Regions from separate parts of the Streptomyces niveiscabiei genome, predicted to be linked through region 1. Evidence: riboswitches for the same ligand, from Rfam matches in the RefSeq annotation. Region 1 holds a riboswitch; each other region holds the start of a gene.
What was found. A riboswitch is a leader RNA that binds a small molecule or an ion and turns the genes downstream of it on or off. The one in region 1 is predicted to bind cobalamin.
Positions count from the first base shown of each region.

Region 2: linked by a shared signal. The riboswitch ahead of metE (5-methyltetrahydropteroyltriglutamate--homocysteine S-methyltransferase) and the one ahead of PV682_RS33580 (ribonucleoside-diphosphate reductase subunit alpha) in region 1 are both predicted to bind cobalamin.
Region 3: linked by a shared signal. The riboswitch ahead of PV682_RS17950 (CbtB domain-containing protein) and the one ahead of PV682_RS33580 (ribonucleoside-diphosphate reductase subunit alpha) in region 1 are both predicted to bind cobalamin.
Region 4: linked by a shared signal. The riboswitch ahead of PV682_RS13245 (ABC transporter substrate-binding protein) and the one ahead of PV682_RS33580 (ribonucleoside-diphosphate reductase subunit alpha) in region 1 are both predicted to bind cobalamin.

Region 1 is NZ_JARAYJ010000033.1:27,766-29,956, reverse strand. It holds gene mctP (monocarboxylate uptake permease MctP) at 1-879, shown strand, start outside; cobalamin riboswitch at 1,155-1,279, shown strand; gene PV682_RS33580 (ribonucleoside-diphosphate reductase subunit alpha) at 1,412-2,191, shown strand, end outside.
Region 2 is NZ_JARAYJ010000002.1:441,345-443,535, forward strand. It holds gene metE (5-methyltetrahydropteroyltriglutamate--homocysteine S-methyltransferase) at 1-1,394, opposite strand, end outside; cobalamin riboswitch at 1,524-1,743, opposite strand; gene PV682_RS04095 (MFS transporter) at 1,913-2,191, shown strand, end outside.
Region 3 is NZ_JARAYJ010000011.1:173,249-175,439, reverse strand. It holds gene PV682_RS17960 (hypothetical protein) at 1-223, opposite strand, end outside; gene PV682_RS17955 (CbtA family protein) at 380-1,126, opposite strand; gene PV682_RS17950 (CbtB domain-containing protein) at 1,148-1,363, opposite strand; cobalamin riboswitch at 1,400-1,548, opposite strand; gene PV682_RS17945 (LacI family DNA-binding transcriptional regulator) at 1,620-2,191, opposite strand, start outside.
Region 4 is NZ_JARAYJ010000008.1:26,053-28,243, forward strand. It holds gene PV682_RS13240 (FecCD family ABC transporter permease) at 1-163, opposite strand, end outside; gene PV682_RS13245 (ABC transporter substrate-binding protein) at 175-1,194, opposite strand; cobalamin riboswitch at 1,284-1,405, opposite strand; gene PV682_RS13250 (GNAT family N-acetyltransferase) at 1,529-2,080, opposite strand; gene PV682_RS13255 (GNAT family N-acetyltransferase) at 2,116-2,191, opposite strand, start outside.

The sequences.
Region 1 (2,191 bases):
GCGCAGGGCGCGCAGTGGACGTACGCGACGCTCGCGCTGGGGTCCGCCCTGGCGCTGTTCATGTACCCCCACTCGATCACCGCGACTCTCTCCTCCCGCAGCCGCGAGGTCATCCGCCGCAACACGACGATCCTGCCGCTGTATTCCCTCATGCTGGGCCTGCTCGCCCTCCTCGGCTTCATGGCCATCGCGGCGGGCGTGAAGGTCTCCAACGGGCAGCTGGCGATCCCCCAGCTCTTCGAGGACATGTTCCCCGACTGGTTCGCGGGCGTCGCCTTCGCGGCGATCGGCATCGGGGCGCTGGTTCCGGCCGCGATCATGTCCATCGCCGCGGCGAACCTCTTCACCCGGAACATCTACAAGGACTTCATCCGCCCCGACGCGACGCCGGAACAGGAGACGAAGGTCTCCAAGCTGGTCTCCCTCCTCGTGAAGGTCGGCGCCCTGGTCTTCGTCCTCACCATGGACAAGACGGTCGCCATCAACTTCCAGCTCCTGGGCGGCATCTGGATCCTCCAGACCTTCCCGGCCCTGGTCGGCGGCCTGTTCACCCGCTGGTTCCACCGCTGGGCGCTGCTCGGCGGCTGGGCGGTGGGCATGCTGTACGGCACGATCGCCGCGTACGGTGTGGCCTCCCCCACGCAGAAGCACTTCGGCGGCAGCTCGAAGGAGATCCCCGGCATCGGTGAGATCGGCTACATCGGCCTCACGGCGTTCGTCCTGAACGTCGCGGTGACGGTGGTCCTGACGTTCGTCCTGAAGGCGGCGAAGGCCCCCGACGGCATCGACGAGACGAGCCCCTCGGACTACACGGCGGACGCGGGCGACCCGGGCGTCCAGACGGAACTCCCCCCGGCGACGTCGGGAGCGGCCCACTAGCAGTTCGCTCCACAGGGGTGCCACACCAGGCCGTCAGGCGGGTGCGGCACCCCTGTGGCTTGTCGCGCAGTTCCCCGCGCCCCTAAAAAAGATGCGCTGCGCGCACTTTTTAGGGGCGCGGGGAACTGCGCGAACGGCCACGACGCACCCGCAGACCGCCTCCGACAACACCCCCCACCCCCCGCCCGGCATCACAGTTCCCACCCACAAGTTGACGCTCCGAAGCCGACGCGACACAACATCTGGGGGTGACCTGACAGGGCGGCACTAGATGTATGCTCATGCTCGCTGTCGCCGCAGGGGAATCCGGTGGGAATCCGGAACTGTCCCGCAACGGTGTACTTGTGCGTATACGCGCACGGGAGTCAGTCCGAGGACCTGTCGGCAGCAAGCGCCAGCCGTGCCAAGGGACGGCTCGGCGTGCCCTGACGTCCGGGCCTCGCGGAGTGGGCCGGGGACGCGTACGTGTCGTGCGTCCGTGCTGCCCCATGCCCTCCCGCGAAGCCCCTTGCCGAGCGAGGGAGAGCCTCACGTGACCATCGCGCCAGCCGAACCGGCTTCAGAGGTCCAGGCGGTCGAGACCGGAACCGACGGTCCCGGTACCGCGCTGCTGCGGACCCTGACGGAGCTGACCGCCGACCTCCCCGACGCGGACCCCGGCCGGGTCGCCGCCGCGGCCCTGCGGGGCCGTTCCGCGCGGGCGGACGAGGCCGAGCTGCGGGAGCTGGCGACGGAGGCCGCCGCGGGCCTGATCTCGGAGGACCCGGCGTACTCCCGTCTCGCCGCCCGCCTGCTGACGATCAGCATCCGCGAGGAGGCCGCCTCGCAGAGTGTGACGACGTTCACGGAGTCGATCTCCGTGGGCCACCGCGAGGGCCTGATCGCGGACCGCACGGCGGAGTTCGCGCGCCTGCACGCGACCGCGCTGGACGGCCTGATCGACCCGGCCGCCGACGACCGCTTCGGCTACTTCGGCCTCCGTACCCTGCACAGCCGCTACCTGCTGCGGCACCCGATCACGCGCAAGGTGATCGAGACGCCCCAGCACTTCCTGCTGCGCGTGGCGTCCGGGCTCGCCGAGGACGACACCGTACGGGCCCTGGACGAGGTCGCGGCCCTGTACGGCCTGATGAGCCGCCTGGACTACCTGCCGTCCTCCCCCACGCTGTTCAACTCCGGCACCCGGCACCCCCAGATGTCGTCCTGCTACCTCCTGGACTCCCCCAAGGACGAGCTGGACTCCATCTACGACCGCTACCACCAGGTCGCCCGCCTGTCGAAGCACGCCGGCGGCATCGGCCTGTCGTACTCC
Region 2 (2,191 bases), on a different contig from region 1:
TAGCCGTCGAGGCCGATCCGCCCCGCCCGCAAGTCCGCGCGGGCGGCCCGGAGTTCACCGGTCTGCGGGAACGAGCCGATCGTGGTCGTCGGCAGCGTGGGCAGCCCGAGATGCGCGCGCTGCGCCAAGGCCCGCTCGGCGTACGGCTGTTCGCGGCGGGTGTCGGCCGCAGTGACCGCCGCCGCACGGGCCCGCACATCCGGGTCGCGCGTGATCGGTGACCCTGCCCGGGACGTCAAATCCGCGTGGTTGGCGGCGAGTTCGGCGGCGATGGCGCCGGTTCCGCTGGTCAGTCCGCGCGCCAGGGTGACGACCTCGGCGGTCTTCTGCCGGGCGAAGGCCAGCCAGCGCAGGATCTGCGGGTCGGTGTCGCGTTCGAGGCCGGTGTCGAGGGGGACGTGCAGGAGGGAGCAGGAGGCGGCGACGTCGACGCGGCCGGCGAGCCCGAGGAGGGTGCCCAGCAGGGTCAGCGACTTCGCGAGGTCGTTCACCCAGACGTTGCGGCCGTCGACCACCCCCGCGACGAGCCGCTTGCCGGGCAGCCCGCCGACGGACGCGAGGTCCTCCAGCGTGCCGGGCCGCGTGAAGTCGAGGGCGAGCCCCTCGACGGGCGCCTTGGCCAGCACCGGCAGGGCCTCGCCGGGCCGGTCGAAGTAGGTCGCGACCAGCAGCTCGGGACGGTCCCCGAGCGTGCCGAGGTCCCGGTACGCGCGCGCGGCGGCGTTCAGCTCGGCCGGGGTGCGGTCCTGGACGAGGGCGGGCTCGTCGAGCTGCACCCACCGGGCACCGGCCGCGCGCAGCTCGGCGAGGATCTCGGCGTACACCGGCAGGAGCCGGTCGAGGAGGGTGAGCGGCTCGAAGGCGGGGTCGACGCCGGGGGCGGGCTTGGCCAGCAGCAGGTAGGTGACCGGGCCGACGAGGACCGGGCGCGCCGTCAGGCCGAGGGCGAGGGCCTCCCTCAACTCGGCGAGCTGCTGGGCGGGTTCGGCGCGGAAGACCGTGTCCGGGCCCAACTCGGGCACCAGGTAGTGGTAGTTGGTGTCGAACCACTTGGTCATCTCCAGTGGCGGCGCGTCCTGCGTGCCGCGCGCCATGGCGAAGTAGCGGTCCAACGGGTCGGCGATTCCCGCGTGGCGTACGGGAATCGCGCCGACCATGACGCTGGTGTCGAGGACGTGGTCGTACAGCGAGAAGTCGCCGGTGGGCACCTCGTCGAGGCCGGCGTCGGAGAGGCGGCGCCAGGTCGCGGCGCGCAGGTCGGCGGCGGTCGAGCGGAGTTCGCCTGCGGTGACGCGGCCCTTCCAGTAGCCCTCGACGGCCTTCTTCAGTTCCCGGTGCTCGCCCTGCCGGGGGTAGCCGTACAGGGTTGCCGCGGCTGCGGACTTCGTGGTCACGGAGATCTCCTTCACGAGACGATTCCCTGAGGTCCCGGCGACGGGACGAGGGCGTGAAGGAGCGGACGGCACGAAGCCGCCTGTGCGCCGACCCACCCGCGAGGTCACCGGAACTCCGTGCGCGAACACATCGCGCACGGGCAGTCGGCAGGTCTTCGGACTCGCGGGCACGCCTCCTCCGAGGACGAGGCACCTACTGGCCGTCGCTTCCCAGGCCCCATGGGCCCAGTGCGTATGACGGCGGTCGTTCCCGCTCACCGCTGCGGGGCAGTCCCGGATTCCCACCGGGTTCCCTCTTGCGACGCGGCCCGTCTGGCTGACGGGGCGAACCGGCTGCGGTGATCAGCGTACGGGGTGAACCGCCGGTACGGGGAGGGCCTTTGGGAAACCGGCCGGTATGTGACGCCGGTCTCTTTATCGAAACGGTTGAGTTTCGCTAGTGAGGTGTGTAGCGTTCCTGAAGTACGAAACCGTTTCGTTCGCGAGACGCCCGATCATCTCATCGGAGCAGGCCCCTGATGTCACAGACCACTCAGACGCCGGACACGACGTCACTCACGAAGACAGCCGAGGAACCCGCGTCCCGTCACCGCTGGTGGGTCCTCGCGATGATCGGCATAGCCCAGCTGATGGTCACCCTGGACGCGACGATCGTGAACATCGCGATGCCGTCCGCCCAGGCCGACCTCGGGTTCTCCGACGGCGACCGGACCTGGATCGTCACCGCCTACTCCCTCGCCTTCGGCAGCCTCCTGCTCCTCGGCGGCCGGATCGCGGACCTCTTCGGCCGCAAGGTC
Region 3 (2,191 bases), on a different contig from region 1:
CGACCGGCACCCGATGACACCGCACCGGCCCTCCGGCCAACGCCTCCAGTTCCGCCACCAGCCTCTCCGTACGCCTGGCCTGCTCCGCGAGCACCCGTACCCGCGCGCTCTGCCCGCCGACCTGCCGCCTGCTGGCGATCAACCGCTCGTACTCCGGGACAGTCAGCGCCACCACCTCACGCCCGCCGAGGGTGATCCGGCGCGGCCGGGGTGTGTTGGGCACGTGCTTCCTCCGCTCCTCGCCGAAGCCGGGGCTGAAATCTGGGCCGGGGCCGGGATCTCGGCCGGGGCTGGGGCCTGGCCTGCGCCTGCGCCTGCGCCTGCGCCTGCGCCTGCGCCAGCGAACACGTGAGGGCCCCGCAGTCGAGGCCCTCAGGTGTCAGACGGTGACGGTCTCCCGCCGGGTCACGGGATCGGGCCTCAGCAGCCGATGCGCCAACTCCCCGAAGGCGAGCCCGAATCCGGTCCACAACGTCGCCTGGATGGCGAGCGCGGAGAGCCGGAACCGCCACAGGACGGTCGCGGGGAAGTCGGCGGGCACCTCGTTCACGGACGGCAGGAACGCGTACGCCAGCCCGGTCGCGGCGACGAACGCGGCCACCGCGACGACCGTCGCCCACCAGTTGCCGAGGCCAGGCGCGAGCCGCTTGCCGAGGAGGGTCGCGGCGACGGCGAGCAGGACGCTGAGGACCAGCATCAGGAAGTACAGGGTGGTGCGCTTCCCGATGGTGTCGCCGTCGCCGACGGCGGGCGGGTTGGCCGGGTACTTGAGGAACGGGACGACGTAGACGGCGACCAGCGCGCAGCTGGCCAGGAGCAGCGCGGTGGCCCGGGGGCTGAAGCGTCCGACGCGGCCGAGGGCGAAGCAGTACGCGAGGGCCGCGATGCCGCCGAAGGCGACGCCGTAGACGAGGACGCCGGTCGCGAGTCCGGCGGTGGACTGGAGGGAGCGGGAGACGAGTTCGGCCTCGTGGCCGTGCTCGTGGGAGTGGGCCTCCTCGAAGCCGATCGCCTTGTCGACGGAGGGTTCACCGAGGACGTAGGCGACGATCAGGGCGAGCACGCCGGCCGCGAGACCGGCGAGCATGCCCCGCACGAGCAGGTTCCGTACGGTTGCGGAGTTCATGGGGTGTCGGCGTCCCTCGGGTCAGTGGCAGGGGAAGCCGAGCAGGTGGCGGGCGTCGTGCACCCACTCGTGGACCTCTTCGCCGGAGAGGAGTGCGGTGGCGCCCTGCTCGGCGCCGACGAAGTACAGCAGGATCAGCATGAGGACGCCGAAGAAGACGGCCCAGGGGGCGATGGCCTTCAACGGCAGTTTGAGCGGGGTGGTGGCGGTGGTCGGCTGGGCGACGTGCTGCGCCATGGCAGGGCCTCCTTCGGGAGTTCGCGTCCCGTCTCGGTGGTGCTCCGTACGACGGCTACGGGTCTGACTCACCCCTGCCTCGAAGAGGCCGCAGGGCACACAGTGGCGCGACCGTGCCGGGATCTCACCGGCTTCCGTCCTGCCGTCGTTGTCGGGGCGACGATACCGCGTGACGTGTACCCGACCAACCCCGCGTCACCAGGCACTTTCCTCCCGACGCCGCCGCTCAGGGCCCTTCGCCGCCCCGGGTCGCGCCTCACGGGCCGCCGCTCGACTCGCGGATCGCGAGCGTGAAGCCGCTGACGAACTCCTCGTACCGGGGCGGGGGTTCGTGCTGTTCGATGCGGGTGACGAGGAGGGTGACGGCGTGTTCGGCCATGCCGTCGTGGTCGGGGTCGACGCTGGACAGGGACGGGACGAGGTACGCGCTCTCGGCGATGTCGTCGAACCCGATGACCTTGACCTGGCCGGGGACGCGGACGCCGCTGTCGGCGAGTCCGCGCAGGACGCCCATCGCGAGGGTGTCGGTCACGCAGAACACGCCGTCGAAGTCCAGGCCCCCGGCGACCATGTCCCGCGCGCACCGGGCGCCCTCGGCGAGCCCGAACCGGCCGACCTCGCGGACCAGTCCGGGGTCGTACGGCACCCCCGCGTCGGTGAGGGCCTGCCGGTAGCCGGCGTGGCGGAGGCTGGAGGTGTCGATCTCGTCGATGTCTCCGCAGACCAGCGCTATCCGCCGGCACCCCCGCTCGACGAGGTGGGCGACGGCCGCCCGGGACGCCTCCAAGTTGGGCATGCCGACGTGGTCCACGGGTCCGCCGACGATGC
Region 4 (2,191 bases), on a different contig from region 1:
CCCGCAGCGGGCTCAACTCCGTGTGGCCCCAGCCGAGATGGGACGCCACCGACGCCCACACGTCCGCGACCGCGATGTCCGCCGGGCCGATCGTGATCGCCAGCGCGACCGACGCGGCCAGCAGCGCCAGGCCGCCCGCGGTGAACAGGAGACCGCGGGTCACGAGGCGGCGGGTCACCGGGAGAGGCCGTACGTCCGCAGCGCCGCCGCGACCTTCTCGATGCCCTCGACCGTACGGATCGTCGGGTTCATGGCCTGGCCCGACAGCAGGACGTACCGCTTGTTCCTCACCGCCGTCATGTTCCTCGTGACCGGGTTCGACTCCAGGAACGCGATCTTCTTCGCGGCCGTCTCCGCCGTCTGCTGCTTGCGCGTGAGGTCGCCGATCACCAGGACCGCCGGGTCCCGGTCCGCGACCGTCTCCCAACTCACCTGCGGCCATTCGTCCTTGGTGTCGTCGAAGACGTTCTTCGCGCCCAGCGCGCGGGTGATGACGCCGGGAGCTCCGCAACAGCCCGCGAGGTAGGGGGACTGGGAGTTCGCGAACCAGTAGAGCAGGGTGACGTCCTGGGCCCTCAGACCCGAAGTCGCCTTCCGCACGCGCTCCTTGAGGTCAGCGACCAGCTTCTCGCCGCGCTCCTCGACGCCGAAGATCCTCGCCAGGTCCAGGACTTCGCCGTACACCGTGTCGATCGACAGCGGCTGCGTGCGCGCGCCGTCGCCGTCCCCGCCGTTGTCCTTGCCGACGCAGTCCGAGGGGGACAGGTACGTCGGGACGCCCAGCTTCTCGAACTGTTCCCTCGGGGCCACGCCGCCCTTGCCCAGCGTCGACGCGAACGAGGCCGCCACGAAGTCCGGTTCCGCGTCCAGGACCCTCTCCAGCGAGGGCGCGTTGTCCGCGAGGCGCTCGACCTTCGCGTTCTCCTTCTCCAGGCCCTTGGACACCGGGTCCGTCCAGGTCGCCGTCCCCACCATGCGGTCCGCGAGGCCCAGGGAGAGCATGATCTCCGTGGTGCCCTGGTTGAGGGAGACCGCGCGCTTCGGGGGGCTGCCGACGGAGACTTTCTCGCCGCAGTTCGTGAGAGTGAGGGCGCCTGAACTCTCGTCCTCGGGGGACGCAGGGGACGAAGACCCGCACCCCGCGACGAGAACAGCGGACACAGCAGCCAGTACGGCAGGACGTGCGAGTCGCACAGAGCTTCCTTCGGCGTCGAGGGCTCGTACGCGAAGCCCGGTCGTACGGTCGCACCCCCTCGCCGGGGCTCCGGCCGGAGGCCGCCAGCAGGTCTTCGGACTCGGGATCGTCCAGCCGGGACGCCTTCCCGGACGAACCGTCCAGTGGCCTGCTGTCCCGCCCGTCACCCTCACCGCTGCGCGTCAGCTCCGGAGTCCCACCGGATTCCCTGACCTCGTGCGTTCGCTCGGACGCACGTGGGTTCGACTGGCCCTGGGAAGCTATCACGCGGGGAAGGGGCGGAGGGGGGTGGGGCGGGGCCGGGAAGTGACCGACCGGCGGGGACGCGGGTTCTCACCCCCGCCCGCTCTCCCACTCCCGCGCCAGCATCGCGTACACGTACTCGCTTCCCCACCGCTCCCCGTCGAGGTCGTTCTCCACCAAGTGGGCCTCGCGGCGCATGCCGAGCCGCTCGGCGACCCGTACGGAACCGGTGTTCAGGGCGTCGATACGGGCGTACAGGCGGTGGGTGCGCAACTCGCCGAAGGCCAGGCCGGCTCCCGCGCGGGCCGCCTCCGTCGCGTAACCCCGGCCGCTGTGCGCGGGGTTGAAGACCCAGCCGATCTCGGTCTGCCGGGCACGCACACTCGCCGCCTTGAGGACGATCTCCCCCACGACCCCGGGCTCGCCCCGCCGGCACACCGCCAGGACCAGGCTGTCACCGTCCTCGCCCCAGGGCGACCCCTCGGCGCGGCGTGCCAGGCTCTCCCCGCACTGCTCCCTGCTGAGCGGCGGCCGGTACAGATGACGGGCGACCTCGGGCAGCCCCTGATACGCGTACAGGTCGTCGAGATCGTCCGGGGTGAAGAGGCGGAGGTGGAGGCGGTCGGTGGTGAGGGAGGTCATCGGGGCAACGTAACTCCTGCGCGGCGACAGGCGCTTCACGTTTTCCTCACCCACCGCATCTCGCCCTCGTGCCACTCCCCGGTGGCCACGAGCCCCGCCCCTCTCGCCACG